DNA from 3 places in the Sporomusa aerivorans genome. Region 1 is predicted to be linked to each of the others. Evidence: riboswitches for the same ligand, from Rfam matches in the RefSeq annotation. Region 1 holds a riboswitch; each other region holds the start of a gene.
The links. A riboswitch is a leader RNA that binds a small molecule or an ion and turns the genes downstream of it on or off. The one in region 1 is predicted to bind molybdenum cofactor.
Positions count from the first base shown of each region.

Region 2: another riboswitch for molybdenum cofactor. It lies ahead of SATMO3_RS10365 (sigma-54-dependent Fis family transcriptional regulator); the one in region 1 lies ahead of moaA (GTP 3',8-cyclase MoaA).
Region 3: another riboswitch for molybdenum cofactor. It lies ahead of SATMO3_RS14770 (aldehyde ferredoxin oxidoreductase family protein); the one in region 1 lies ahead of moaA (GTP 3',8-cyclase MoaA).

Region 1 covers NZ_CP156926.1:1,821,005-1,831,129, forward strand. The annotation lists gene SATMO3_RS08225 (molybdopterin-dependent oxidoreductase) at 1-442, shown strand, start outside; gene SATMO3_RS08230 (4Fe-4S dicluster domain-containing protein) at 442-984, shown strand; gene nrfD (NrfD/PsrC family molybdoenzyme membrane anchor subunit) at 996-1,961, shown strand; gene SATMO3_RS08240 (GNAT family N-acetyltransferase) at 1,980-2,444, shown strand; gene SATMO3_RS08245 (MBL fold metallo-hydrolase) at 2,485-3,273, shown strand; gene SATMO3_RS08250 (flavin reductase family protein) at 3,319-3,903, shown strand; molybdenum cofactor riboswitch at 3,900-4,033, shown strand; gene moaA (GTP 3',8-cyclase MoaA) at 4,113-5,093, shown strand; gene moaC (cyclic pyranopterin monophosphate synthase MoaC) at 5,093-5,572, shown strand; gene SATMO3_RS08265 (molybdenum cofactor biosynthesis protein B) at 5,600-6,088, shown strand; gene SATMO3_RS08270 (MOSC domain-containing protein) at 6,128-6,568, shown strand; gene SATMO3_RS08275 (molybdopterin-binding protein) at 6,607-7,629, shown strand; gene glp (gephyrin-like molybdotransferase Glp) at 7,648-8,889, shown strand; gene SATMO3_RS08285 ([FeFe] hydrogenase, group A) at 9,130-10,125, shown strand, end outside.
Region 2 covers NZ_CP156926.1:2,257,559-2,267,683, forward strand. The annotation lists gene SATMO3_RS10335 (oxalate oxidoreductase subunit alpha) at 1-605, shown strand, start outside; gene SATMO3_RS10340 (oxalate oxidoreductase subunit beta) at 622-1,584, shown strand; gene SATMO3_RS10345 (L-lactate permease) at 1,713-3,293, shown strand; gene SATMO3_RS10350 (hypothetical protein) at 3,332-3,556, shown strand; gene SATMO3_RS10355 (chloride channel protein) at 3,618-4,952, shown strand; gene thiW (energy coupling factor transporter S component ThiW) at 5,037-5,543, shown strand; molybdenum cofactor riboswitch at 5,719-5,834, shown strand; gene SATMO3_RS10365 (sigma-54-dependent Fis family transcriptional regulator) at 6,021-8,054, shown strand; gene SATMO3_RS10370 (molybdopterin-binding protein) at 8,366-9,391, shown strand; gene SATMO3_RS10375 (molybdopterin-dependent aldehyde oxidoreductase) at 9,471-10,125, shown strand, end outside.
Region 3 covers NZ_CP156926.1:3,124,416-3,134,540, reverse strand. The annotation lists gene SATMO3_RS14770 (aldehyde ferredoxin oxidoreductase family protein) at 1-1,677, opposite strand, end outside; molybdenum cofactor riboswitch at 1,720-1,828, opposite strand; gene moaA (GTP 3',8-cyclase MoaA) at 1,899-2,879, opposite strand; gene mobB (molybdopterin-guanine dinucleotide biosynthesis protein B) at 2,886-3,389, opposite strand; gene SATMO3_RS14755 (metal-dependent hydrolase) at 3,573-4,238, shown strand; gene SATMO3_RS14750 (N-acetyltransferase) at 4,358-4,810, opposite strand; gene nth (endonuclease III) at 4,867-5,508, opposite strand; gene SATMO3_RS14740 (dicarboxylate/amino acid:cation symporter) at 5,812-7,104, shown strand; gene SATMO3_RS14735 (low specificity L-threonine aldolase) at 7,533-8,561, opposite strand; gene aroF (3-deoxy-7-phosphoheptulonate synthase) at 9,093-10,106, shown strand.

The DNA.
Region 1 (10,125 bases):
TGCAGAAGCCAAGCCGGAGTTAGCCAAAGAGTATCCGGTAACTCTCGTGGCCGGCGGTGGTTTTATGCCTTTCTTCCATTCGGAACACCGGGAAATAACAAGGATCAGACTATTACGGCCCTATCCACGGGTGGCCATTAATCCGGCGCTGGCCCAAAAGATGAACATCCAGGAAGGCGAGTGGGTTTGGATTGAAACGCCAATCGGCAAGGTTAAGCAGACCGCTTTTATTACCACAGCCGTAGCCCCTAATGTTATTCAGGCAGAACGTGGTTGGTGGTTCCCTGAAAAGGAAATGAAAGCTCCCAGCTTAATGGGTGTATTTGAATCCAATATAAACGTATGTGTGGATGACGATCCGGACACTTTAGATGAGCTTTGCGGCAGCTTTTGCTCTCGCGGCGTTATGTGCCGGATTTCGAAAGTGGAGGGGAACGACTAATGCATTGGGGAATGCTAATTGATTTAAAAAAATGTGCTGGTTGCTATGCCTGCACGATTGCGTGTCAAAATGAAAACAATTTACCTTTTGATATGAAATATTGCAAGGTTGCCAAAGTCGGGCCAATTGGGGAGTACCCGAATTTAACGTCCTACAATATTACCTTAGGCTGTATGCATTGTCAGGAGGCTCCTTGTGTTGATGGCTGCCCCACAGGTGCCAGCCATCACCGGGAAGATGGCATAGTGTCTATTGATCCGGAAAAATGCGTCGGTTGTCTGTTCTGTATGGTGGTTTGCCCTTACGGCGTACGGCAGTTAAATGAGGAAAACGGCGTTGTGGAGAAGTGCACCATGTGCTTCAGCCGGCTGGAGGAGGGCATGGTCACACGCTGTGTGGAAACCTGCCAGTTAAAGGCCCGGCATGTCGGTGATCTCGATGATCCGGACAGTGAAATTGTCAAGCTGATCCGCAAAAATAATGCGCAGCCGTTGTACCCGCATTTAGGAACGAAACCATCAGTTTACTATATCATGCCATAGGAGGGGTTAGCATGGAAAAGCAGCAAGAATATTGGGCAAGTCTGCCGGCGTGGTATTTTTTCCTGGCCGCAATGGGGGCCATGATGTTTGTCACAGCTGCAGTGACCGATTTATTGGGAAATCCCATCGCCGGACAAATTAACGGCTGGGTAAGTATCGTAGCTTTTGTTATGGCCGCTTTTGGCGCGCTGCTATTATTGGTGGAACTGACCCATAAGAGCAGAGGGCATTTGGTAAACGCACGCCCCTTTGCCTCGGTCATGAGTTTTGGTTCGTTAGTACAAAGTGCCTATATTCCTTTGGTATTTTTGTACGCAACCTGTTTCTTCAGTTTTGTTCCCTGGGCGGGAATCGGCTGGCTCAAAGCCATCCTGGCTGTGGTGGCCATTATCACCGCCTTACTCTATGTAACGTATCCGGGAATCGAGCTGGCAGAAGCCAAAGGCCGGGCATTTTGGAACGGCGGCGGTTTGATCGGCGTTTTCCTGATTAACGGTACGGCAACCGGGATGGCGGCGCTCCTAATCATGCTGATGGTGCTTGGCCAGGCCGATAGCGCTTATACCGCGACCATCCGCAATCTGTCGGCGGCAGTGCTTGTTGCCCAGCTCTTTACCGTGCCGGGCTATGTACTGGGGATGAAACTGTCTTCGGCCGAGGAGGCGCGCCGCGGAGCCGCCAAGCTATGGAACGGTGAATTCAGCAAATCCTTCTGGCTGGGAATTGTCATCCTGGGAACCTTGGTTCCGCTGGTATGCAATCTGCTCTTTAGCTCGGTATACTGGCTGGTTATTGCCGCTGTGCTGACACTTATCGGCGGTATCAGTTTCCGCATTGATTTCCTGCGGGCAGCGGTACGGGTGACCTTGCCCGGCGAGGAACGGGAAGAAATGAGCCGCAAAGAGATTGCCCAACTGGCTATGACGCTGGAAGGCTGCTGGCAGGAAAAGGCTCGCTGGCTCAACGCACAAAAATAAAGCAGAGGTATTACTACTATGCACACCAGGATCGAATTTGCAACAAGTCAAGCTGAAGATGAGCTGCAGGAATTGTTCACAGCCTATGGTATGAGCATGGCGGGTGATGTCGATGAACACATCGTGGTAAAACAAGATAATAAAATTGTGGCGGGAGCCATGGTGGCCCAGCTTGATAACAGTCTGTATCACATTTTGCTGTTTGCCGTGAGGATGGATGCCCGGTCGCAGGGGGTAGGCAGCCGGTTAATGCAGGCCATGCTGCGTAATCCCGGACGATACTGTCAACCCCCCGGGGAAAGCAGTGACGCTTCCTATCAGGTTACTACCGTGGCCCGGGGGACAGCGGTACCGTTTTATGAACAAAACGGCTTTATCGCCTGTGATTTTTCGGAACTGGCATACCCCTTTGATACGCAGTGCACAGGTTGTTCTGACAAGAATAGGTGCAACCCGGTGGCCATGATGTTTGCGCGTTCATGAGCGCAGTACAGACAAATCAGCACAGAGGAGCGAGCGGAATATGGAAACAAATTTTGTTATCCTGGGAACCGGCGCGGGGCCGGGATTGCCATCCTTCTTTTGTGATTGTGTAGGCTGCCGGGAGGCCAGAAGTAATCCGGCTTTAGCCCGGACCCGCAGCGGTGCATTCCTGGATACCGGCACAACCAAGATACTGATTGATACTTCACCGGATCTTAGGCAACAGCTTATCCGCGAGCAAATCAGACAGGTTGATTACGTTTTTCTTACTCACTGGCACTATGATCATTTTGGTGGTTTGGGGGAACTGGAATATTATGTGAAACTGGTACGTCACGAACCTATCCCGTTGTTTTTACCACCAAGTGCCGTCCCGCAATTTACGGCCGCTTTTCCTAATTTGCGCGAAGTGTTTTCCGTCCGGGCGTGGGAATTTAACAAGCCCTATGGTTTTGGCGAGGTAAGTCTTATGCCTTTGCCTGCCAATCACGGTATAGAAACGGCCGGTTTTTTGGTTAGCGCCAAGGGGTGTCAGTTGGCGTATTTTCCGGATACTGCCGGCTTGCCGGCTGAAAGCGCAAAAGTGGTGGTCGGTGTTGACTGGCTGGTGTGTGACGCCACTTTCCATGGCGAGAACTGGTTTCCTCACGCCCATATGTCCATCGAAGAGGCCATTGCACTGGGACAGGAAGTAGGCGCTGGAACTACCATCCTTACCCATATGGCCATACATTACAGCCAGCCGGTTGCGAACAAAGAATTGCAGGCTGAAGCCACCCGGCAGCCGCAGGTAGCGGTTGCCTACGACGGTATGCGCATCAGGCTGTAGCAGCTTAGAAGCAGATACGGTCAGAACCCGAAAGGGGAGAATACCATGAAAAAGTCGCTGGGATCAAAGCCATGGGCGCTGCCTTCACCGGTATGGGTTGTTGGCACCTACGGGGACGACGGCCAGCCAAACATGATGACCTTGTCCTGGGGCGGCATCTGCTCATCAGACCCGCCGTGTGTTGCCATCTCGGTGCGGAAGTCGCGTTTGACATATAGCAACATAATTAAGCGCAAAGCTTTTACCATTAATATACCATCCAAGCAGCACCTAACTGCGGTTGATTACGCCGGGATTGCTTCAGGCAAGCACGCCGATAAGTTTTTGGCCGCCGGCCTTACCCCAATCCAAAGTGACCTGGTGCAGGCGCCTTATGCCGAGGAATTTCCCCTGATATTGGAGTGCAGGCTGCTGCATACGGTAGAAATTGGTGTCCATACTCAATTTATCGGGGAAATTCTGGATGTTAAAGCTGAGGCAGCGGTGCTCAATGAACAAAAATGCCCGGTTATAGAACTGATCAATCCGATTATTAGCACGGCACCGGACCGTAAATATTATGAAGTGGGCGGCTGTCTGGGGCAAGCCTATCACACCGGTTTGAAAATCGTGGGCACGAAAATTAAATAAAGATTGGTACTCCGAGCTGACTGACCTAACGGCATTCTATGGTCAGTCAGTCTGAACCGGCTGGTTCACGGGGCAGCGGGAGAAATTCCGCTACCTCCCATCTTTGGAAAGGAGGCGTTTCATGAGTTTTTTCAAAGAACTTCTGTGCGCTTTCGTCACAGAAGTTTTATTTTTGACTATTCATTTAGCAGTAAGGGGAGTGAATGTCCGTGTTTGATAGTTATGCCAGAGAAATTGACTATTTACGTGTTTCGGTTACGGACAGATGCAATTTGCGCTGTAAATACTGCATGCCGGAAGAGGGGATTGAAGATATTGGGCATACCAATGTACTGGCATTGGAAGAGATTTTTCGACTAGTCCGTATCGCTACCCGGGTTGGCATTCGTAAAGTGCGGTTAACCGGTGGCGAGCCGCTTGTCCGCAAGAATATTACCAGGCTTATTGCGCAAATTGCCGCACTACCCCAGATGAAAGAGGTTGCTATTACCACTAACGGAATTTTGTTTGCCGACATGGCTGCAGAACTCAAGGCAGCGGGTCTCAAACGGGTCAACTTCAGTTTAGACAGTCTTCGCCCTGAGCGGTTTCGCTATATTACCGGCCGGGGATCGATGGAGGATGTTACGTGTGCTATTACTAAAGCGCTGGCGCTCGGGATGGCGCCGATAAAAATCAATACTGTCGTCATGAAAGGGATTAATGACGATGAAATCCTCGATTTTGTCAGACTGGCGAAAGAAATGCCGCTCCACGTGCGTTTTATTGAGTTCATGCCGGTAGGTGATTTACCGTTTTATAAAACTGACCGGATGGTTACGGTCAGTGAGATAAAAGAAATTGTCGGGCAGCAGTATAGCTTGCATAAGAGCTTAACTGTGCAAGGCAACGGACCTGCCAAATGCTATCAGATAAATGGCGGTTTGGGTACGGTTGGTTTTATCAGCGCCATGAGTGACCATTTTTGCACCGAGTGCAACCGGATTCGTATGACAGCCGATGGCAAGCTGCGTGGTTGTCTGTTCGGTAAGCAGGAACTCAACCTGAAACTGGCCTTGCAGAATGGCGCCAGTGATGAAAAAATTGCGCATCTCTTTAGCAAAGCCATCAGGGAAAAACCTAACCGCCACTACATGGGGGAAGGCTGGGGCGCCGATAACAAACGCAAGATGTACCAAATAGGAGGATAATGATGGAGTTTACTCATTTCAATGATGCCGGGTATGCCCGCATGGTGGACGTTAGTGCCAAAACAGATACTGTGCGGATTGCTGCGGCGCAGGCCGTTGTGCGTATGCAGCCGGCTACGCTGGCTGCCATCAGGAGCGGTGGTATAAAAAAAGGTGATGTGCTGGGAGTTGCGCAGGTGGCCGGCATCATGGGCGCCAAGCAGACGGCCGGTGTCATTCCCATGTGCCATCCGCTAATGTTAAGTTCAGTAAATATCTCCTTCGACATCAATGAACCGGCTTCCAGTATAACCATTAACTGTGAGGTGAAGACAACCGGCAAAACCGGTGTGGAAATGGAAGCTATCAGCGGCGCCGGTATTGCCGCTATGACCATTTATGATATGAGCAAAGCCATTGACCGCTGGATGGAGATTACGGATATCAAGCTGTTGGAAAAATCAGGCGGGAAAAGCGGTCATGTGAAGCGCGGGCAATAAAGAGTAAGGTGTTCCAAGGAGGCTAAGATGTACAAAACAGCCATTCTGATCATGAGTGATAAAGGGGCCCGCGGCGAGCGCCAGGATTTGAGCGGTAAACAAATTAAGGAATCGCTGGGGCCTAGCTATAGTGTTGAGTATTATAAAATTATTCCGGATGAAAAAGACCAGATTATGGCGGAAATGCGCTATATCTGTGATCAATTATCGCCGGCGCTCTTACTTACCTCAGGGGGAACCGGTTTTTCCAGCCGCGATGTGACGCCTGATGCCACCAGGGAAGTGATTGAAAAAGTTGTGCCGGGAATACCGGAAGCCATCCGTTATTACGGACTGCAACAGACACCTAAGGCTATGCTGTCACGGGCTGTTGCCGGCATTCGGGGCAAGACGCTCATTATTAATCTTCCCGGCAGTGTGAGAGGCGTGCGTGAATCGCTGGCGGCTGCACTGCCGGCGCTGGATCACGCACTGGATATTCTTCAGGGGATGGCGTCAGAGTGCGGACAGGGATGATTTAACGCTAGAAATCCTAATACTTTGCAGGCGGAGGTTATGAAAGTGGCAAAAGTAGTGGCAATCAATATCAGTGAGGAGAAGGGACAACCCAAACAGGCCATTGATAAAGGCTATTTTGCAGTAAATTGCGGACTTAGGGGAGATGCGCATGCCGGTGAATGGCACCGGCAGGTAAGTCTTTTAGGGAACGAGAGCATTGACAAGATAAAGAAGCTGGGTTTTGACAACCTGGCGACAGGAAGTTTCGCCGAAAATATTACCACCGAAGGTTTGATACTGTACGAGCTACCTGTCGGCACAAAACTTAAAGTCGGCGAGACCATTATGGAGGTAACGCAAATCGGCAAGGAATGCCACATGGGCTGTGCCATCCGCGAAAAAACCGGCGACTGCGTTATGCCGCGGGAAGGAATATTTGCCAAAGTAATTACCCCTGGCTGGATAAAACCAGGCGATGTCCTGGAACGGCTTAACTAGGCAGAGAATGCGTTACTAATTGGAAAGGGTTGAAAACTATGCAAATGGTCAGGGTAGAAGATGCCATCGGCAATGTATTATGCCATGATATTACGAGAATAGTGCCGGGGGAGTTCAAAGGAGAAGCTTTTAAAAAGGGGCATGTCATCTGTGAGCAGGATATACCTACATTGCTGAAACTAGGCAAAGAGCACCTGTATGTGTGGAAACTGAAGGCAGGCTTTCTGCATGAAAATGATGCCGGACTGCGTATAGCCAGAGCAGTAGCCGGGCATGGGCTTGCGCTGAGTGAACCCAGTGAAGGCAAGGTAAATCTTATAGCCAAGCACGACGGGCTGCTCACTATTAACGAAGAGTTTTTAACTGGTATTAATTCCATTGAGGAAATTGTCGTTGCTACCCGCAACCATAACCGTCCGGTAAAACAAGGTGACAAAGTAGCCGGTGTCCGGGTTATTCCCCTGATGATTGACGAACAAAAAATACAAATGGTGGAAGAGATCGGGCAAAAAGTCGAAGTTGCAGCTGTTACACCTTATCGTTCCTATAAAGTAGGCGTAATTACAACCGGCAGCGAGGTGTATCACGGACGCATCCAGGATAAATTCGGACCGGTTGTCAAGGCGAAAGTAGCAGGATTTGGCTGTAAAGTCCTGCAGCATATTCTCGTGCCGGATGATGCGGCAAAAATCGCGCAAGCCGTGAATGCGTTGATTGCCAACGGTGCTGAACTAATACTGACTACCGGCGGTATGTCGGTTGACCCTGATGATGTAACCCCGAGCGGCATTAAAAAGGCCGGTGCACAAATCGTTACTTATGGCGCGCCGGTATTGCCGGGATCTATGCTCATGGTTGCCTATATTGGAAAAGTGCCGGTTTTAGGATTGCCAGGCTGCGTCATGTACCATAAAACGACCGTCTTTGATCTGCTCTTACCCTTAGTTCTGGCCGAACGGCGGATTACCCGGCCGCTGATTGTGAAACTGGGGCTGGGTGGTATGTGTCTGGAATGTGATGTTTGTCAGTATCCGGCTTGTTCCTTTGGTACTGGCGCATAAAGGAGAGGAGGGAAACAAGTGAAAACAAGTATTTCCTTGGAAGAAGCCCATGCAATTTTAGGGGAATTGGTCCAGCCTGTAAAACCGGGTTATGTGTCGCTGTTTGCTGCGGCAGGCAGGGTTTTATGCCGGGATATACAATCAGGTGTAAACCTGCCGGCCTTTAGCAAATCCCCGCTGGACGGTTATGCCGTGCAGGCCGGTGATACCCAAACTGCCAGCCGTTCCCAACCCGTCGTACTGGAGGTCATTGAAGAGGTGCGGGCCGGCTATGTGCCGCAGCGCAAAGTGGTTTCCGGAACAGCCATAAAGGTAATGACTGGAGCGCCGGTGCCTGAAGGCGCAGACGAGATTATAAAGTATGAAGATGTCGTCAGGGAAAATAATCATATTTCGCTGTCTTATCCACTGCAGCCAGGTAAAAATGTGATTAAGGCCGGCGAAGACGTAACGCTAGGTGAGATGATTGCCTGCCGGGGCGCGTTGTTAAATCCGCCGCTGGTTGGGTTGTTGGCGGCGGTAGGTATCGCACAAGTACCGGTCTATGAAAAAGTCAAAGTTGCCATTCTCAGCACCGGCGATGAACTGGTAGATCCGGCTACAGCTTTACTTCCCGGAAAAATCTATAACAGCAATTTGCACAGTTTGAATGCATTCTGTTCCCAATTAGGGACCGAACCTATTTCCATGGGCATAGTGCCGGATGAAAAAGAGGCAATTGTTGCCCGGTTGGGGCAAGCGCTGTCGGCAGCTGATCTTGTGATTACAACCGGTGGCGTATCGGTGGGGGATTATGATGTTGTGCCCGATGCACTGGAAGCAATCGGGGCCGAAATTGCCTTTTGGAAAGTAGATATGAAGCCCGGTTCACCGGTAATAGCAGCCCGGTACAACCAGAAGCTGATTATCGGACTATCAGGCAATCCGGCTGCCGCCTTTATCACCTTTGATCTGATTGTTGTACCGCTGATAAAAAAAATGATGGGGCTTGCAGAGCAATTTCCACCCAAAATATCGGCTATACTGACCGACAGCTTTAATAAACCCAGCCAGCAGCGGCGATTTTTGCGCGCCAGGGTACAGCGGGACAATGAAATGAATTATGTGAAATTAACGGGCGAGCAAAGTAACGGAGTTTTGAAATCAATGATTGATTGCAATGCCTTAATTGATGTGCCTGCCGGCAGTGGACCGCTGATAGCCGGGCAGGAAGTTTCGGCAGTTGTATTAAGGAATGCTGCGGCGGGAATTTTTATCTAACGGGTAGGTTCCTCCTGTGATTAACCCGCTATATAAGCCCCCCGCTTCTGCAAGTGGGGCTTATACTCCGCCTGAAACTAGTTTGCTTCATCAGACTATCCTATATTGCTTGGTTTAATAGTTTTCTTAGTAAATCAGAAAGAAGCATACTTTCTGATTTACTAAGAGTAACTTTGCTCTATAAACCGCTTCCCGTGGGGCGAGCCAGGTTCTCATTTAAATCTATATAGGGGAGGTCTAATGATGAAAGGATTTCAAACCCAGGAATTAAATCGTGTTATTGAAATTGACCGCAAAATCTGTAAGGGTTGCGATTCCTGTAAGGCATTTTGCCCGGCAGATGCAATTGCTGGTAAATATGGGGCCGCACATACCGTCACTACCGAAAAGTGTATATCGTGCGGCCAGTGCCTTGTCAACTGCCCGTTCGGGGCGCCTAAAGACATGGTTGACGTTGTCGACAAAGTAATTGAGAAGCTTAATAATAAGCAGTTGACGGTTGTCGGCACCATTGCCCCGGCCGTACGGGTTGCCATCGGGGAAGAGTTCGGGATGGAACCAGGCAGCCTGGTCACGGAAAAGCTATATGGCGCTCTCAACCAGGCCGGCTTTAAAATATTGGACACCAATTTTACCGCCGACCAAACCATCATGGAAGAAGGCATGGAGTTAATCGCCAAAATCAGGCACTATGCCCTGGGTGAACCGGCCGAACAGCCGCTGGGACCGTTGCCGCAATTTACATCTTGCTGTCCCGCCTGGATTCGGTATGTGGAATTATACTATCCTGAGTTTATTCCTAATTTGTCGTCTGCAAAATCTCCCATGATGATGGCCGGCGCTCTGGCTAAGACTTATGGAGCCAAAGAAGTATGGAGAGTAAAACCTGAAAATATTTTTGTGGTTGGCATTATGCCCTGCACCGCTAAGAAATTTGAAGCATCAAGACCGGAATTTGACAGTGCGGCGCACTATTGGCGCAAGCAAGGTGAGAATGGTCATTATCCTGATGTTGATGTAGTTCTTACTACCCGGGATTTGGCCCGCCTATTTAAGAAACGGAACATTGATTTTGCCAATGCTCCCGAATTTACTGACAAAGATAATCCTTTGGCTCAATATAGTGGTGCAGGCACTATCTTCGGCAATACGGGCGGAGTTATGGAAGCTGCACTGCGTACTGCGTATTTCGTGATTACCGGCCGGGAGCTTGATGTGCTGGAGTTCAAACCCGTA
Region 2 (10,125 bases), 440 kb from region 1:
CGGAAATGGGACCTCCTCTGGAGTGGGACCGCCATGTGGTTATGACCAAGGTTAAAGAAAAAATTGTTCAGGTAACCGAAGAGTTTGCCAAAATATTTGGCCGGACGTATGCTCCGTTTGTCGAAGAGTATATGACTGAAGATGCCGAGATGGTATTTGTGCTCCAGGGCGCTCACGCCGTAACCTGCCGCAGCGCTATCAAATATCTGCGTGAAGCAGGCTATAAAGTTGGCATGTGCAGACTTCGCTGGATCCGTCCATTCCCGGATGAAGCATTGGCGCAAATTCTGCCTAAATTTAAAGTCGCCGGTATCGTGGACACTGGTACTTCCTATGGCGCTCCCTGCGCCGGCGGTGTTCTTTCAACAGAAGTGAAAGCCGCGATGTCCGAAGTTGCCAATAAACCAATCCTGCAAAGCTTTACCTCCGGTTTGGGCGGCGAGACCATTACTCACGAAGAGTTCTTCGCCATGGCCGAAATGATGAAGGAAACCCTCAAGACCGGTAAGCTCATTCAGGCCGGTACCTGGGTTAATTTCAATGATTATCATGAAGGCGCTTCCCAGATTAATGCTGCTAAAGCCGAAGCTGCCCCCAGTAAATAATAAGGAGGAGTAAACGATGGCAGTTGCTGAGTTAATTAAGTCCATTGCACACACAACGGATCTTGTGGACACTTATGTCCCCGGACACCGTACCTGTGCAGGTTGCGGCCCGGCTCTCGGATATCGCCTGGTAGCCAAAGCTGCCGGTAAAAATACTATCTTTATTGGTCCAACTGGCTGCATGTATGTTGCCAATACCAGTTATGCCTGCGGTCCCTGGGCCGTGCCCTGGACCCATGCCCAAATCACCAACGGCGGTGCCGTGGCTTCCGGTATTGCCGAAGCTTTCCGGATGATGATTAAGAAGGGGAAAATTCAGGACGAATACCCCAACATTATCGTAATGGCCGGTGACGGCGGTTGCTCTGATATCGGTCTTCAGGCTATGTCGGCTATGTTTTATCGCGGACATAAGGTTCTTTGCGTCATGTATGACAACGAATCTTATGCCAATACCGGTATTCAGGTTTCGCCGTCAACTCCGTATGGCGCTACCACTATGTTCACTCCGGCTGGTCCGGCTATCCCGGAAGCCAAGAAACATCACCTGAAAGATCCGATGCCAATATTCTGTGCCGGCGGCCATCCATATCTTAAATATGGCGCGACCGCTTCCATCGGCTATCCAATCGACCTGATGAATAAGGTTCGCAAAGGTCTGTCACAGGATGGCCCGGCTTTTGTCCACCTGCATGTTCCGTGTCCGAAGGGCTGGTCTTTCCCTGCCGATCGGACAATCGAGATTGCAAAACTGGCAGTTGATACCGGCATGTGGAATCTCTATGAAGTTGAAGATGGCAACTGGGCCAACAAGAAATTCAATATTGCTCCTAAGACTCTTAAGCCTGTTGACGAGTATCTCCAAACCCAAAAACGCTTCTGTCACCTGCAGCCTGAACATGTGGCCACAATTCAGGGGTTTGTCAATAACCGTGCGAAAGCGCTGGGTATGGAAGTACCGCTTCCGCCAGCTAACTAGCGTGTCACAAGTAAATAGGCGTTAAGCCATAAGTCCCTGGTTCCGCTATGAACAAAAGGAACCAGGGACTTACTAATGCAAGGACTCGACCGGCACGCAAATCAGGAATTGGAAGGAGGCACGGTTGTATGGATAAGGGTGTTGCCTTAACCTTTACAAACTGGATACTTGCTTTCCTACCTATTTTAGTATTACTATCCACTATTTTACTTTTCAACTGGGGTGCGCCAAAATCTGGAGCAGTCTCATGGTTTACGGCAGTATTCATCGGACTGGTTGCTTTTGGCGGCGACCCGCGACTCTTAGCTCTGGCAAATAGTAAAGGTATGGCTATGTCACTGTATGTGTTACTGATCATCTGGGGAGCGGTTTTTCTCTACAATTTTGTTGATAAGAATGGTGCTATCAAAGTAATTGGTGATACCATGATTAAAGTTACCGAAGAAAAACTGCTGCAGTGTTTACTTATGTCCTGGTGTTTTGCCAGCTTTATGCAGGGAATAGCCGGTTTCGGCGTACCTGTGGCCGTAGTCGCGCCAATTATGCTGGTTATGGGCTTTTCACCGGCTGTTGCTGCGGCTACCTGTCTAGTTGGTCATTCCTGGTCAATAAGTTTTGGTTCCATGGGTTCGTCTTACTACACTATCCAACTGGCAACAAAGATACCAGGGGATATTATCGGACCGTGGATGGCTATCTTGTTTGCTATTCCCATTTACGCTACCGGCATTGCGGTATGCCATATCTATGGCGGGTTCCCTGCTGTTAAAAAAGGCTTGCCGGCAGTACTGATAACAGGTACTGTAATGGCCTTCATGTGCTGGTTTATGAATAAGCTGGGCGCGGCTCAGTTAGCGACCTTAATTCCGGCGCTCTTCGGCTGTGGGACAATGGCCATTTTGGCTAAAACCATTTACCGTCATGAAGCCGATGGAACTAAAGAAGACGATGAAAAGCCGTATATGGGCTTTCATCTGGCGTTTTCTCCTTATTATATTCTAATTACTTTATGTATTATGACGCAGATCAAATCAATAGCAAGTATTTTCAACCCATATACCTGGGGACTGGATTATCCGGCTATAACGACGGCTGCCGGCTTTGCTGTAAAAGCGGAAAAAATGTATTCCAAAATTAATATTTTTTCCCACCCGGCGCCACTATTGCTCTTTGCGGCATTCTGCGCATTTATGATTTTCAAAGCGACCAGCAAGTGGAAGCAGGGCGCGTTTGACGGAGCGCTCAAGGCTACTATCTCCCAATGTGTTCCCACCAGTATCGGGATCACAAGCATGGTTATGATGGCCCTAATCATGAATGATACAGGAATGACCAATTTACTGGCTCAGGGTATTGCCAAATCGACAGGCATCTTATTCCCGGTATTTTCACCATTTATCGGTGTGCTGGGAGCCTTCCTGACCGGGAGCAATACAAACTCGAATGTTATGTTTGGCGCGTTGCAGTATGAGACGGCTAAAGTATTGGGGATCAGTACGGTTATTATGTGCGCCGTACAGTCTGTCGGCGGTTCAGTCGGTTGCTCCATTGCCCCGTCAAAAGTATTGATTGGTTCGGCTACCGTTGGGCTTGACGGCCGTGAAAGCGAGGTCATGAACCGGACAATACCTTATTGTATAATTATTTCGCTGCTTGTGGGCATAAATGCCTGGATCTTTGCCTACATGCTGTTTAAAGATTTGCCTTAGGTTAAAAGGCGTATGAATTATACAAAGGAGGTATTGTAATGAGTGCAAACCCTGCGCCTAATACCAATCCTACAGTCGTCATAGCGCCGGTATCCTGGCGGAAAAAATATCGTGCCCCGCTTATGAATGCCGCCTTCTGGGGATTTTGGATTGGCTTTTATCTCGCGCATCAGGGCGGAGTCACCAACAATAGCACAATGATTAATTTGTCGTACCTGATATTTACTCTGTCCTGCCTGGTGCCACTGGTTACAAAGAAATAATGGAGGGGAAATGCCGCTGTTGCGGCATTTCCTTATTTCTTACTCAAAGGGAGGTATGCCGGTGACTATAAGTGTAATTTACTATATTTTGCGATGGACTAGTCTGGCGATATCAACCGGAGTTATCGTAGGAGCCGGCGTAGCCGCTTTTTTAAGACTGCTGTCCTGGTCTATCAGCGCTTGGTCAGAGATGGAATATTACTATTTTTTCTTACCCGTTTTTCTGTTACTAAACCGTGTTTTGGTTAATCTGCTGGCTTTTCACAGTGCCGGCGGGAGCGATATGGTCCTTGAGGCCATTCATCGCCAAAATGGTAAGCTCTCCTTAGCCGGAATCCCGGCAAAAATGGGGGCAACTGTTATTACTATTGCCGCAGGCGGATCGGCCGGCAAAGAAGGACCCGCCGCCCAACTGGGTGCAACTCTTGCGTCGGCGTGGGCACGATTGCTAAATATTGAAAATAATGATTGCCGCAAAATAGTTATTTGCGGTTTATGTGCTGGATTTGCCTGTGTATTCGGGACACCTGTCGCCGGTGCTGTTTTTGGTGTAGAAGTGCTGTTTATCGGCAAGCTGCTCTATGATACTTTGTATCCGGCTTTTCTGGCGGCAGTGACAGCCTACTTAACCTGCCAGCTATTGGGGGTCGCTTATTTTTATCAGCCTGTTTATGTTGCAGCAGGTGGCTGGCTGGTGGTGCAGGCCATCTTGCTCGGACTAGTTTGTGGTTCAGTGGCTGTGCTTTTTATAAAGAGTATTCAATGGTGGCAAGAGCTGTTTGTCTGCTGGCGTTTACCTCAATATATAAATACCATTATTGGCGGTATATTGCTGAGCTTGGTAGGTTATTTTATTAGTCCGCTGTATCTGGGCTTAGGCTTGGAATTATTTGAGGCCGGTATCAACGGCCAAAACTTAGCCGCGACTGCTTTTTTCTGGAAAACAGTAACAACCGGCATAACGCTTGGCTGCGGTGGAACAGGGGGCATTATCACTCCCGTTATTGTTGTCGGGGCGGCAACCGGCAATTTGTTCGGGCAGATTTTAGGAAGCCTCGATGTGTCCGTTTATTCCGCCATTGGTATGGCGGCTTTACTGGCTGGAGCTGTAAATACTCCGGTAGCGGCTGTGATTATGAGTGCCGAGCTTTTTGGCGGTGAAGTGCTGCCGTATACTGCGGTGAGTTGTTTAATCAGTTATTTAGTCGCCGGGCACCGAAGTGTCTACCCCAGTCAAATAATTTTTTCCGGTAAGGTTCCCTTTCTGTGTGATGACGAGGGGAAAACAGTTAGATGCGCCCGGCGTGAGGCCAAAAAGGCATTTTTAGCAATTAATGCTAAAATCAATGCAGGAAGATGTTGTAACAAAGAGAATACAGACAGCAGGGACAGGTAACTTTTAGCTGTCATTGCGTATGGGCATAGTAACGCTTTAGAAAAAAGAGGATAAGCAAATTCCCGGAAAGGAAGTTTGGACAATATGCAAATTAGGAAACTGGCGTATACCGCTATCTTTATGGCTGTTGGCGTATTATCGGCGCATTTGGTTTATATTCCGGTGGGTGTCGCTAAGTGCTTTCCGTTACAGCATGTAATTAACATCCTGCTGGCTGTACTTTTAGGCACGCGATATTCCGTTTCAGCCGCATTCGGCATTGCTTTACTGCGTAATATTTTGGGCACTGGCTCCGTTCTGGCCTTTCCCGGAAGTATGGTAGGGGCGGCTCTGGCTGGCATGATGTATCAAAGAACGCATAGCATCTGGGGCGCCATTATTGGTGAAGTCGTTGGAACCGGCATTTTCGGCGCATTACTGGCCTATCCTATAGCTAAATATTTTATTGGCTCATCAGCCGGAGGGTTCTTCTTTATTGTTCCTTTTATGGTCAGCACAGTAGGCGGTAGTATTATTGCCTACGTATTGTATAAAACAGCCATTCCGGCAGTACTTACCAAAAAACTTAATATTGGCGACAGGGCTGATTAATTTCGGACGGTGGCTTGTTTTCAGAAAGCTTTCTAATTTGCAGAAATAGAAAGCTTTTTTTGTTTGGCTTACTAAGGAAAAAAGTAATTTAAATTAATTACAAAAATATGGAAAGGTATTTGGAAAATGCAGGATTTTACGACTAAGTAACGAATATATATAAAACAATAAATAGAATATTCAGTAACTCCAAATCTGAGGGTCTAATGGAAACTATGACCATCAGATCGATGGGTTTTCCGGGAAACCGGACGACCTCCCGCTGCGGAAAGGAGTCAGTGCATGATGGAGACAGGGCGCTCATCCTTCTGGCGTGTCCTGTTTTTTCTTTATCCTGATAGAAAGTAAAGTATAACTTTTGCCTGGATAAGGGCTACATCGGCCTCGCTCTTTAGATCTTTTTCGCGCGTATGTTATTTTTTCACAGTCGCACCTTGTTGAGTAAATTTAAGACAGGCAGGTGTTTTTTTTGTGACTATGTATGCTGAGAATAATTTTGATGGCACGCTGGCCGGATGGCTAAGGTTTACGTCACCGCTAAAAAATAAGGATAAAAACTATAAGTATGCCGTTAGACGAGATATATTGGAATCATGGATACGATGCCGTGAGGCCAAGGTGAGCCCGACTGATAATCGCATACATCTTCAGCTCGAATACACTAGCCTTCAGGTTATGTTGCGGCAGAATCAGGAACTTATCAGAATTGCTAAGCCTTTTATGGAAAACCTGTATAAGATTGTAACCGGTTCCGGTTTTGTAGTTTGCCTGACAGATGTACGCGGATATATTATGGAGATATTGGGAGACAAAGACACTTTGCTTAACCCGATAACAGTCAGTTTTTTTCAGGGGGCAAGCTGGAGTGAGGAAGAGGCTGGCACCAACGCCATTGGTACAGCTCTGGTAATAAAGAGGCCCATACAGGTATCAGGTTCGGAACACTATTGCCGCAAACACCACTGTCTGACTTGTTCCGCCGCCCCCATTCTCGATGCGCAGGGAAATCTTCTGGGGATTCTCGATGTTTCCGGGGAATCTACGGCCGCGCATCTGCATACGCTGGGAATGGTTGTTGCAGCTGCTGAGGCGATTATGGCTCAACTAGGCATCCGCAAAAAGAATAATGAACTAAAAGTAATTAATCACCGCCTGACAAATATATTTAACACAATGTCCGATGGTGTGATTCTGGTTGATAATAACGGTGTTATCAGCGAACTAAATCCTGTCGCCCAAAAGATACTTGATGCTGATTTGGGTAAACCGGAAGTCAAGCCGGGGGTTCAGGTGGAGAGCATCTTGGGGACGAAACAAACCTTTATTCGCAGAATGCTGAAATGTAAAGAATCCTGTCTTGATGTGGAAATTATGCTTGATACCGGTCAGGGGCTTAGTCATTGCCTGGCCTCAGGGGAACCGGTTACCGATGAACAAGGCTTTGTTACCGGCGGTGTTATTATCCTGCGGCCGATAAAACAGATTCAGAGCTTAGTTAACCGCTTTATCGGGCATTATGGGACACTGCAGTTTAGTGACATTATCGGTGAAAGCAAGGCTATATTGGAAGCTATCCGGATAGCCTCGCTGGCTGCGACAACGATGGCGAATGTTTTGCTCCAGGGGGAAAGCGGCACTGGCAAAGAGATTTTTGCCCAGGCTATTCATAATCGCAGTGACCGGCGCGCCGGTCCCTTTATTGCCGTTAACTGCGGGGCTATACCGCGGGAACTGATTGGCAGTGAACTGTTTGGCTACGGCGATGGTGCCTTCACCGGCGCCAAACGTGGCGGCAAGCCGGGAAAATTCGAACTGGCCTGCGGCGGAACCCTGTTTTTGGATGAAATTGGCGATATGCCGCTAGAACAACAGGTCGCCTTATTACGGGTATTACAGGAACGAAAGGTAAACAGAATCGGATGTGATAAAGTAATTCCCATTGATGTGCGTGTCATTTGCGCTACAAATAAGCACTTAATGAAAGAAGTGGAAAAAGGAACGTTCCGTAAAGATCTGTATTACCGGCTGGATGTTATCTCCATTACCATACCGCCTTTAAGGGAACGCCCGGAAGATATTGTCCCCTTGTTTAATCATTTTCTGGAAAAGTTAGATAAACAGTCCCGGAGACTTGTCGTTAGTCCGGAAGTCATTGAACGGCTTGTACGCTATAGCTGGCCGGGTAATGTACGTGAACTGCAGAATGTAGTGGAGCGGATTGTGAGCCTGACAGAAGGTCAGCTTATAACGCTGGCAAATTTGCCGCAGGATATCTGTAACCGGCAACCGGCGAGTGTAGCAGGCATAGTTGCAAACAGTCCGGATGATACGCGGCCGGAATCTGTCTGCAGGCGGGAACAGCGCCGGGTTTACCTGGCGGAAAACGAACGCCAGGAAATTGTGGCTCTGCTATCCAGTCACCGGGGCAATGTCAGTTTGACGGCCAAGTCCATGGGGGTGTCGCGTAATACCTTATACCGGAAAATGAAGCAGTACGCTATCTACAACTAAAGCATAAAGTGTCCCACAAGTGTCACATAAAAGTGACACTTGTGGGACACTTAACGGAGCAGATTACATAATTTTGAAGAATCAACTGGACAAAGGCCGGTTGATTCTTCCTTTTTTTTTGATATACTGTGAAATTTTTCTGATTAATTAGAGGCTCTGCGGCTCGTGCTTTGACAGTATACTTGATGGGACCGTATTTTTTATTTATGTAGGATTCGCAAGGTTGGTATGAATCTTGCGTTCTAAAGGTATAGCAAACAGGTGGTAAGGCGATGGTTACGCAGATAAGATTTAGCTAAGGAGGGCGGTCCATGAGAGTAATACCTGTATACCAGGCTGAAGGCATGGTACTTTGTCATGACATTACCGAGATTATTCCGGGAAAGAGAAAAGGTAGAGCTTTTAAAAAAGGGCATGTAATTCGTAAAGAAGACATTGATAAACTGCTTAACATTGGCAAAGAGAACATCTATGTCTGGGAAGTAAATGATAAGACCCTGCATGAGAATGAAGCCGCAGCCAGATTTGCCAAAGCAGTGGCCGGACCTGGCGTCGTGCTGGCAGAGGCAGCCGAGGGGAAGGTGGAAATAAAGGCCGGCAGGACCGGGTTGATTAAAGTCAACATCGATGCACTGGACCGGATTAATGATATTGAGCAAATTGCAATCGCTACCCTTCACTCCAATCAGATGGTGACTGAAGGCAAGAAAATTGCAGCCTGTAAAATCGTTCCTTTAGTAATCGGCACGGAGAAACTGCAGAGAATTGAGCAGATATGCACTGATTATCAGCCGGTAGTAATGGTAAAGCAGTTACTACCATACAAAGTCGGCGTTGTGACAACCGGCAGTGAAATCTATCACGGCCGGATAAAAGATTGTTTTGGCCCTGTGCTTACTGAGAAGTTTGAAGGGTTAGGCAGTTCGGTTTTAAGGCAGGTATTTGTGCCTGACGATGTTTCTGAGATTGTGAAAGCCATTCATGGCTTGCTTGCCGAGGGGGCCGATATGATTGTTACTACCGGTGGCATGTCTGTGGACCCCGATGATGTTACTCCTTCCGGTATTCGGGCTGCCGGCGGGCTAATTGTCACTTATGGAGCGCCAACTTTGCCCGGGGCCATGTTTATGCTGGCTTACTTTGGCATTGTTCCGGTTCTAGGCTTACCCGGCTGTGTAATGTATCACAAAAGTACAATCTTTGATCTTGTGGTTCCCCGGCTGTTAGCAGGGGAAGTGCTGGACAGGCGGGATATTACCAAGTTGGGGCACGGCGGTTTGTGCTTGGTATGCGAAGAATGCCGCTATCCCGAATGCGGCTTTGGCAAAGGCATTTAATGAATGTTAAGCCTTGTATATTTCGGAGATGCAGAAATCTCCTGAAATATAGAAATTTTCAAAAAGGAGACAAGAGCAGATGCAAAAAAAAGTGCTGAACATCAATGGTTTGCCCAGAACGCTAATTGTTGATCCTGAAGCCACTCTGGCAAGCGTACTCAGGGAACAATTACTGTTAACCGGCTGCAAGGTTGGCTGCAATCAAGGTCAATGCGGGACTTGTTCGATTATTATGGATGGCCGGGTAATCAGATCTTGCGTTATGAAGATGAAAAGAGTGCCTGATGAAGCGCAAATCACTACTATTGAAGGTTTGGGAACACCTAACAACCTTCACCCGCTGCAGGTGGCCTGGATGGCATATGGCTGTGCACAATGCGGCTTCTGCAGTCCTGGTTTTATCCTGTCGGCAAAAGTTTTGCTTGATGAGAATCCCAATCCCGCCAGGGAAGAGGTCCGCGAATGGTTCCAAAAGAATCGTAATGCATGCCGGTGCACAGGCTACAAGCCTTTAGTCGATGCTGTTATGGCAGCTGCCCGGGTTGTCCGCGGCGAAATTCGTAAAGACGAGCTGATGTTTAAACCTGTCGGTAATAAAATTTACGGCACCACCTATCATCGTCCGTCTGCGTTGCAGAAAGTTACCGGTACCTGGGATTTTGGCGCTGATGTTGGTTTGCAAATGCCGGCGGGGACATTGCGCTTAGCACTTGTTCAGGCAGAAGTATCGCATG
Region 3 (10,125 bases), 1.3 Mb from region 1:
GACCACATTATGAGGCTTGAGCGGTTCATGCCGGAAAAAGTCAGGCAAATCATCAGAATCGTCGCCAAAGCCAGCCGCTTTGTTAAAAGCCCGTTCATCGCGAAGCACTTCTTTACCCATTTCCAGATAGTCATTAAGTGTATAATTCCAGCCATAGCGGGCATTACACATTTCAACTATGCCTTCCATCCCTTCAGGAATATCCAGGATTGCAAAAGCTACAAACAGGCAGAGACCGGTAGCATCGATAAAGGAAGTGGCTATTTGGAAATTACGGGACAGATCTACTTGACCCTCAGCTGCCAAAGGATCTGTTTTGCCACTGATACCAAGAATATTAGTAGCTACAACATAGCCGGCAGTATGGTCAGCCCCCATCGTAGTTGTTGCATAGGTCACACCCACGCCTTTAACGGCGCGAGGATCATAAGCCGGAATACCCTGTCCTTTGACTGCCGGGACACGGCTTACACCATACACTTTACCGGTAACAGTCGCGCCAGCGCCTAAAATGCGTCCAAGCGGCGTTGCTTTGCCCATCTCATGAATCAGTTCAATTGCCGCTTTACTGTCACCGAACTTTGCTACACCGGCTTCCATGGCCACACCCAGAGTTACAGCCATCTCAATGGTGTCTACGCCATAATCGTCGCACAGCCGGTTCATATAAGCAATATCGTCCAGATTGTTGATACCGAGATCAGCGCCAAAACCCCAGCAGGTTTCATACTCCAGGCCGCCGGTAATCATTTTTCCGTCTTTATCTTTATAGGTTTGTGAACAGCGGATGATGCAACCGGGCGAGCAGGCGTGAGTCGGATTGGCACCCCTGGCTTTGATGGTCTCATACATAGTTTCGCCGCTAATATCATTAGCGCCTTCAAAACGTCCCTCTGTAAAGTTTCTGGTCGGTAAACCACCGGCTTCGTTTAATATATTGACAAGTACGTTGGTGCCATAGGTCGGCAGGCCTTGACCGGTAACAGCATGGGTAGTAAGGGCTTTTGCCAGTTTCTTCGCGCCGGCCCGGAATGCCTCTTCGTTAACAAAAGGTATATTGGCTGCACCGGCATCATCAACGACAATCGCTTTTAAGCCTTTGCTGCCCATGACTGCCCCCAGACCGCCGCGGCCGGCCTGACGGGTAGGTTCTCCATCCTGGTCGGTTGCTCCGATACAGGCGGAAGCCATTTTGTTCTCGCCGGCAGTACCGATAGTGGCGATACCGGCTTTAGCGCCGTATTTTTGCTGCAGTTTGGCAGAAGCATCGTAAATGTTAAGTCCTTTCAGTTCGGGGCATTCCTCTAATTTTATCCCGTCTTTTGTAACTACTATTGTGTACATTTTATCGTCTGATGCTGTATCTTCAACAATAATGGCCGTTACGCCGCAACGGCCCAGCTTATGGCCGATAAAACCGCCTACATTACTTTCCTTGATAGTTCCGGTCAGCGGGCTCTTGGCGCCAAAAGACATCCGGCCGGCGTTGGGGGCAAAAGTGCCGGTTAGAAAGCCCGGTGCAAGAACTAGTTTGTTGAGCCTGCCAAGTGCATGGGCATTGGCATCCACTTCGGTTTTTACTATGCGGGAGGTAAGTGCCCGCCCAGCCAAGCCTTTGTACTGTTCGCCCGCTTCTTTGGTTACTGCCAGAGTGGCCATGTTAACACGGTAAAACACAAAAATCTCCTCCTTAATTATGTTTAGAAAAACAAAAAAAGAAAGTCTGCACACAGACTTCCTTTGCGTAAGGCAGGCATGAAAATTACTCTCCATGCCCTTTGGTCAATACTTCCGTTACGGAAACACTGACTCGGAACTCATCTTAGTAATACATATTCTCCTAGATGTCAAATATTCCTTCTCTTTTTTTAAAAAAAGGGAGTGAAAATTTCAAAAAGTCATCCGCCAATTTGCGACATTTTGCGAAAAAATGTTGTTTGGCTGTCAGAACTTGCCAATGTATGTCCCTGAGGTTTTTCCGCAATTGTATTGTAAAACAATCGGGCAATCTCGTCATCGGTTGCACCGCTCCTAAGTGCCGCCTTAATATCAATCTCCTGGTTGGATAATAAACAGGGCTTAAACTTGCCATCGGCAGTCAGACGGATACGGTTGCAAACGCTACAGAAGTGCTCGGAAATTGGCGTTATAAACCCGAATGATCCTTTAGCCTGCGGCAAATAGAAGTATTTAGCCGGTCCATTACCGCGAATATCAAGTGTAGGCTTCAGACTTCCCCGGCCGAAAGAGTTAATTGTTGTTTTAATCTCATCGATACTTGGCCCACGGCCGACCTGATTTTCACCTATCGGCATATATTCAATAAAGCGAACCGAAACCGGCTCGCGATGTACCAAATCGACGAAATAGGCAATATCTTGCTCAGTTACTATATTAGTAAGCACAACATTAAGCTTGACAGGTGTTAACCCTGCCTGCAAAGCGGCTTCAATCCCTTGGAGCGTATCGTTAAGATTGCCGCCTCGGGTAATGCTGCAAAATTGTTTTGGGTTAATTGTATCTAAACTAATATTTACTCTGGTTAAACCCGCCTCTTTGAGTTGGACAGCCATTCCGGCCAATAAACTGCCATTTGTTGTCATAGACAGATCAGTTATCAGCTTTAATCCGGCAATATTGCGAATAAATTCCACAATACCACGCCGGACCAGCGGTTCGCCGCCGGTAAGCCGGACCCGGCTTACTCCCTGTTGGCCGACAATACTAATTACCCGCAGAAATTCTTCGTAGGAGAGAATTTCATCATGCTTTAACAATTTCACGCCTTGTTCGGGCATACAATAAACACAGCGAAAATTGCATAGGTCAGTTACCGAAACCCGCAGATAGTTTATTTGCCGGTTATGTCCGTCATGCATAAATAATCAGTCCTTTAAATTAGCGTTATTTAGCACTTTATGTTCTAAAAAATCTGCCATAGCGGCTACATCATCAAGCGCATAGTGAGGCACACCTTCATAAAGCGCGGTATCTGCCACCACCGCTAAAAGCTCAGGCTTAGAACCAAGCGGCAAATGCCCTGCCGCCTGGCGAAACACTTCTATCTTGGGTTTGTTTTCCGCTTTATAGCCTTCTGTAATTATTATATCTACATTGTCAATGCTGCTAACAATCTGGTCAAGAGGCAGTTCCTGGTCAGTCTTTCTAATCATAGCCACTTTATGCGGGGATGCCAGATAAACGACCTCGGCTCCGGCCTGCGCGTGCCGCCAGGTATCTTTTCCCGGCCTATCAAATTCAAAATCGCTGTGATGGTGTTTTATTACCGCTATTTTATAACCACGCTTTTTAAGCTCGGTAATTAGTTTCTCCAGATATGTGGTTTTGCCGCTATTTGAACGTCCTACTACAGATAATATCGGGATCATTTTCAGTCGCCCCTTTTGCCGGTAGAAATGATTGATATTTTTAAAAATTCTCCATTTTTACCGATTAACCTTCCTGGCAAATCATTATACTTTACTTTTTTCCTGACCAGGCAGGATTTTTTTATGGTTAATCGGAAAAATACTATATTAAATTCAATTGATTCTTTTTGGAGGTGTATCACTATGACTACTTTAACCTTTTATGGCCATGCATGTTTTTCTCTGACTAACGGCACTGCCACTTTGCTGTTTGACCCGTTTTTAACCGGCAATCCCCTGGCAACTGCCAAGGCTGACGAAGTTGAATGCAACTACATCCTTGTCAGCCACGGGCACGGGGATCACCTTGGCGATACTGTAGCGATCGCCAAGCGCACCGGCGCAACAGTCATAGCAACCGCCGAGTTGGCAGGCTTGGTGGGAGAACAGAATTGCGTCAACATAAGTATGCATCTGGGAGGAAAACGAACCTTTGATTTCGGCTATGTGCGGCTAACGCCGGCTTATCACGGCGCGGGCGTTCCCGGCGGCCATGCGGCCGGTTTCATTGTCAATTTCTATGGCAAGACAGTTTATTTCGCAGGTGACACCGCACTATTTGGCGATATGGAGCTTTTAGGCCGTCTGGAGAAAATTGATTATGCCTTATTACCAATTGGCGATAACTATACCATGGGACCGGATGATGCTGCAGAAGCTGCCAAAATGCTTAAGCCAGGCACTGTCATTCCTATGCACTATAATACCTGGCCGGTAATTGAGCAGTCGCCTGAGGTATTCAAAGCCAAAGTGGAAGCCTTTCACATACCTGTACATATCTTGACCCCTGGTCAGAGCATTACACTGTAATTTTCTTACTAGCGACAAAATCGTCCGCAGCTTCTGCTACGGACGATTTTTTTATACGAAAATATATTTGGAGTAAAACTACCTGCGCCTTTAAGCCTGGGAACGGCGCAACTCTGCTGTTACAGTTCTTTCACCATTGCGATTTCATCACAGTTAGGAAACTTGGGGCAATTGATACATTCTTTCCACATTTTATGAGGCACGCTTTCCTTAGGTACCTCCTTGAAATTAAGCTTAGCAAAAAATCCGGGCTGATAGGTTAAAGCAAACAGAGTTTTAACCCCCAGCTCCCTAGCTTCCTCGGTTAGCATTTCAACAATTTGCCGGCCAATTCCCAGTTTAGTCTTGCTGGGGTGCACAGCCAGCGCCCGAATCTCGCCCAGTTCATCCCACACGAGATGTAAAGCGGCAATACCAACAACTTTTCCCTCTTCTTCCGCCAGGATAAATTCCCGCAAACCTTCATACAGGGTGTTGCGGGCCCGCGCCAGCATCAGTCCCTGGTCGGCATAATCATTAATTAATTTAAGGATGTCTTCGACATCACTGAATTTAGCCTTACGATAAATCATAGCTCATCCCCCAATCCCCTGCATTATTATACAACAAATATAATATTTATACAACATTAATTACTTTTAACCTTACTGCTTGGACACAACAGTTGTAAGGGACAGATGGTACAGGCCGGACTGGCCGCTTTGCATATCTTACGCCCATGCCATATGAGCCAATGATGGGCATCTCCCCATTTATCCCGGGGGATAGCGCGCATAAGTCCCTGCTCAACAGCGAGCGGTGTGTCGCCGGTTGCCAGCTTAAGCCGGTTTGCTACACGAAATACATGGGTATCAACAGCGATCGCCGGAATGCCAAACAGCTGGCTTAACAATACATTCGCCGTTTTACGGCCTACACCCGGCAGTTTTATCAGCTCTTCAAAGGTGTCTGGTACCTGGCCGCTATATTCATGGCACAAAATTTGGCAAGTGGCAATTATATTTTTGGCTTTGCTGCGAAAAAGGCCGCAATCCCTTATTTCTTCCTCCAAACCTGCCTGACCAAGCTCCAGAATTCTGTCCGGTGTGTTATATTGGGGAAACATGCGTGTTGTGATGATATTTACCCGGACATCGGTACACTGCGCCGACAGAATTACGGCAATTAACAGTTCAAACGGTGTAGAATACTGTAGCGCAGTCGTTGTATGTTGATAATGTTGTTCCAAAAGTTCGAGCATTTGTTGTTTGACAGCTTTTGTGATTCGCACACCCGGAGCCTCCAATTTATAATCTGATCATGTACATATTGTACCCTATTTAGCTCAGCAACTCCAGTACATAAAAACATTTACCCGGCTACCGGATAATGGATATTGAATTCAATATATTTTTGTCAATTTCAGCAATTGTTATTTTCATCTTCCTTTTTTTGTGGTATTTTCTCTTTATTGGGTATTGATGCCCTGTGGCTAAATACACAAAACTTACAATTTCAAATTATGGAAAGGTCGTGATCATCTAAGTATTACATTTTCAGTTCAAACTTAATATCGACGAAAGGGAGTATCAACATGAAGGCATCTTTTTTCAAGTCCCTGCACACACAAGTTTTTCTCGCCATTATCCTGGGTGTAGGGCTGGGACACCTGTTTCCTGCCGTAGGAGAAAACATGAAACCATTGGGCGACGGTTTTATTAAACTCATTAAAATGATCATTGCCCCGATAATTTTCTGCACCATCGTCACCGGGATCGCCGGTATGGACGACATTAAGAAGGTTGGCCGGGTTGGCGCCAAAGCGTTAATCTATTTTGAAGTGGTCACAACTTTTGCACTGATTATTGGCTTATTCCTGGTAAATTGGCTGCAGCCGGGAGCTGGCATGAATGTCGATGTCAGCAAACTTGATACCAAAGCCATCGCAGCGTATACCACGGCAGCCAAAGCGCAAAGTTCAGTTGATTTCTTCATGAACATTATCCCGAACAGTGTTGTTGATGCTTTTGCCAAAGGGGATATTCTCCAGGTTCTCCTATTTTCCGTTCTGTTTGGCTGGGCATTACTGGCTATGGGGAAGAAAGGCGAGGCTGTCTTTGGCCTGATAAGCGACATCTCGCATAGTTTATTTGTCATCGTTGATATTATTATGAAGGTTGCCCCTATCGGCGTCTTTGGGGCTATGGCCTTTACCATCGGCAAGTACGGGATTGCCTCACTGGGTCCGCTTGCCAAATTACTGGGCTGTTTCTACGCAACCTGCGCCTTCTTCATTTTAGTAATTCTTGGCTCAATAGCCAGATGGGCTCATATCAGTATTTTTAAGTTTCTCGCCTATATTAAAGAAGAGCTTTTAATTGTACTGGGTACTTCCTCGTCGGAAAGTGTATTGCCGCGTCTGATGGAGAAACTGGAAAAACTGGGCTGCGCCAAATCAATAGTCGGTTTGGTCGTGCCGACAGGTTACTCTTTCAATCTGGACGGTACATCAATTTATTTAACAATGGCCGCCATCTTTGTAGCCCAGGCGACTAATACCGAGCTTACCCTGATGCATCAGCTTACTATCCTTGCAGTCCTGCTGCTAACCTCTAAAGGAGCCTCCGGTGTAACAGGCAGCGGTTTCATAGTCCTGGCAGCCACTTTATCTGTCATTCCCGGCATTCCGGTGGCAGGCCTGGCCTTAATTTTTGGCATCGATAGGTTTATGTCCCTCGGGCGGGCCATCACTAACCTGATCGGTAACGGCATTGCCACTATTGTTGTCTCCAAATGGGAAAATGAACTGGATGTAAAAAAAATGAAACAGACTTTGACCTTAAATCCGGTATCTGATCCCAAGTCGGCCGATACGTATTCCCACTAAGCCAACAAGTTAAACTAATACCTCTATACCATCGGAAAGGGGCTTCCACGCATGATTATGCTTAGCTTGCGACACTGTACCCCACTGAACAATAATGGTATAACAGGTTTAGTCGAATTATTCTGGAATGCAAGCATTGCGGTACGGCACACGAACCGAAATAATACCAGCGCCCCGTGTTCCTGCCCCATTCATGAAAATAATCATGTGACAAGTTGCATTCAATGCGAAACGACAGCGACCTAAGACCTTGGAAAACCCGATCAGGGCTTCCAAGGTCTTTTATATTTTCCGACGACTAACCGGCTCTAAGACGCCCACTTCCACAAGTGGGGTTTATACCCCTACGGGCACAGGCGGGCGGCTAAATCTATTTTATAAGAAAAAAGCCATCATCCATGAATTACCCGGATGATGGCAGTCAATAATTATTTTAAGGCCTTTGCAATCGCCGCTACTGCACAATCCACATCCTCCGGGGTGATTCCCCAGTGAGTAATCATGCGGCAGGCATAGGGACCGATAAGTTTTATTTTTATATGTTCTTTGAGCAATGCTTCAGTAACAGAAACTGCATCTTTCCCGGCCGGTTCAAAGTTGATCTGGACGACATTGGTTTTGACCAGGTTCACATCCACCAGACGTTCATCGACAGCTGCCAAACCTCTTGCCAGCCGCAGGGCATTCTCGTGGTCTTCCCGCAATCGCTGCCGCATAGTCGTTAGCGCAACAATTCCGGCAGCCGCCATATGACCGGCCTGACGCATGCCGCCGCCAATCCGCTGTTTTATCCATTTGGCTTTTTCAACAAATTCCTTGCTGCCAAGCAGCATGGACCCAAAGGGAGCAGCCAAGCCTTTCGTCAGGCAGAACTGTAATGCGTCTGCATGTTTTGCCAGTTGCGGCAGATCGACCTGCAAAGCTTCTGCAGCGTTAAAAATCCTGGCCCCGTCAAGATATACGGACATGCCATGATCGCGGGCAATTCCGGCCATTTCGGCCTGATACTCGGGCGATAACGGATATCCCCGGTTTAAATCATAGGTGTTCTCCAGGCATAAGACCCGGCTTACAGGCGATTGAACGCCCTTCGGTCGGATAGCTTTTTTCACATCATTAACTGCAAATTGCCCCTGAGTGCTTGCAATAGGACGCGCCTGCACACAGGACAGAGCCGCTAAGGCCCCAACCTCCAAATTGTAGATGTGCGTGTCCTCGCCCACAATCACCTCGTCACCAAGCTGCGTTAAGGCCATAATAGCAATTTGATTGGCCATGGTACCGGAAACCGTCAGCATGGCCGCTTCTTTACCAAACATAGCGGCACTCATTGTTTCAAGTTTACGGACAGTCGGATCTTCTCCCAGGATGTCATCCCCTACCTCGGCTTCAAGCATAGCCTGCCGCATATCCTGTGTCGGCTGAGTAACCGTATCACTGCGAAAATCTTTGTACATAATATTATCCCCCATTCCCGGAACAAGTTGTCTATATAGTATCCAATAAAGATTTACAAGAAGGTGTTGGGTAAAGATTAATACTTAAAAGTATATAGGCAACCAACAGTCAATGTCAATTTTATTCCAGTTTATTTTTCTTGTTAAGTCTTTTCATATCGACTCCTCTTTTCACACAGTCATACTGCGCTGCAGGACAAACTTTACACTCCGGTTGGTTTTTAACTGTTTTTAAAACTCAACTTGACACTCCCCGATTCTCTGCTATAATAAGTTACAGGATATTAAAATCGCCGGACATAATAGGTGGTCGTTATGATGATAAATGCTATTAATTTATATACAAAACAATACTTTTTCTTTTTTGCTTGGGCCAGCTTTTTTGGCGCAGGCTTGTTTACATGCAACAATTTAATAACACCACTGTCTGTGAGTCCTTAACAAGAGAACATGTCGTGCTATGACAGCAAACCTAAGGCTCATTGAGCCTTAGGTTTTTTTATTTAAAACAAAATTCAGGGGGTATACATTATGGTCATTGTATTAAATTCTTCGGCTACACCGGAACAAATCGAAAAACTAAAACAAGAGCTCGAAAACTATGGCTGCAGTGTCTGGCCGACCTATGGCCAGTTTCAGACCATTTTGGGGATTGTCGGCGATACCGGCAAGCTCGACCGGGATTACCTTTTAAGCAAGCCTTATGTGGAAAAGGTGCTGTCTGTTCAGGAGCCTTATAAAAAAGCCAATCGGACCTTTCATCCGGAAAACACTGTTGTTACTGTTGGCACCCAAACCATCGGCGGCAATCAGTTAGCCATCATTGCCGGACCGTGTTCTGTGGAAAGCCGCGAACAAATTATTACTATTGCGCAGGAAGTAAAGTCAGCCGGAGCCGGTTTCCTGCGCGGCGGAGCCTTCAAACCCCGTTCCTCACCCTACAGTTTCCAAGGTATGCAGCAGGAAGGCCTTGAGTTGTTAAAGCAGGCCAGAGCGGCAACCGGACTGCCGATTGTCACCGAAATTATGTCAGTCAAACAATTGGAAGAGCATCATGAAGATATTGATGTAATCCAAATCGGGGCCCGCAATATGCAAAATTTTGACTTGCTTAAAACAGCTGGCCAGCTTAACAAACCTATACTATTGAAAAGAGGACTCAGCGCCACTATTGAGGAGCTTTTAATGTCGGCGGAATACATTCTGGCCGGCGGTAACGAGAATGTAATCTTGTGCGAACGCGGCATCCGGACATTTGAAACATATACCCGCAACACCCTTGACCTTAGTGCCGTATTGGCCATTAAAAAGCTAAGCCACTTACCGGTTATTGTCGATCCCAGTCATGCCGCCGGCTTATGGTGGATGGTGGAAGCCCTGTCCAAGGCAGCTGTCGCGGTAGGCGCCGATGGAGTAATCATTGAAGTCCATCAAGACCCCAGTAACGCAAAATGCGATGGACAACAGTCCATTAAACCTGAACGCTTTGCCCGACTTATGCAATCTTTACGGGAAATCGCCCGTATTGAAAACCGGACAATCTAGCGCTGCTTCATTATTGTAA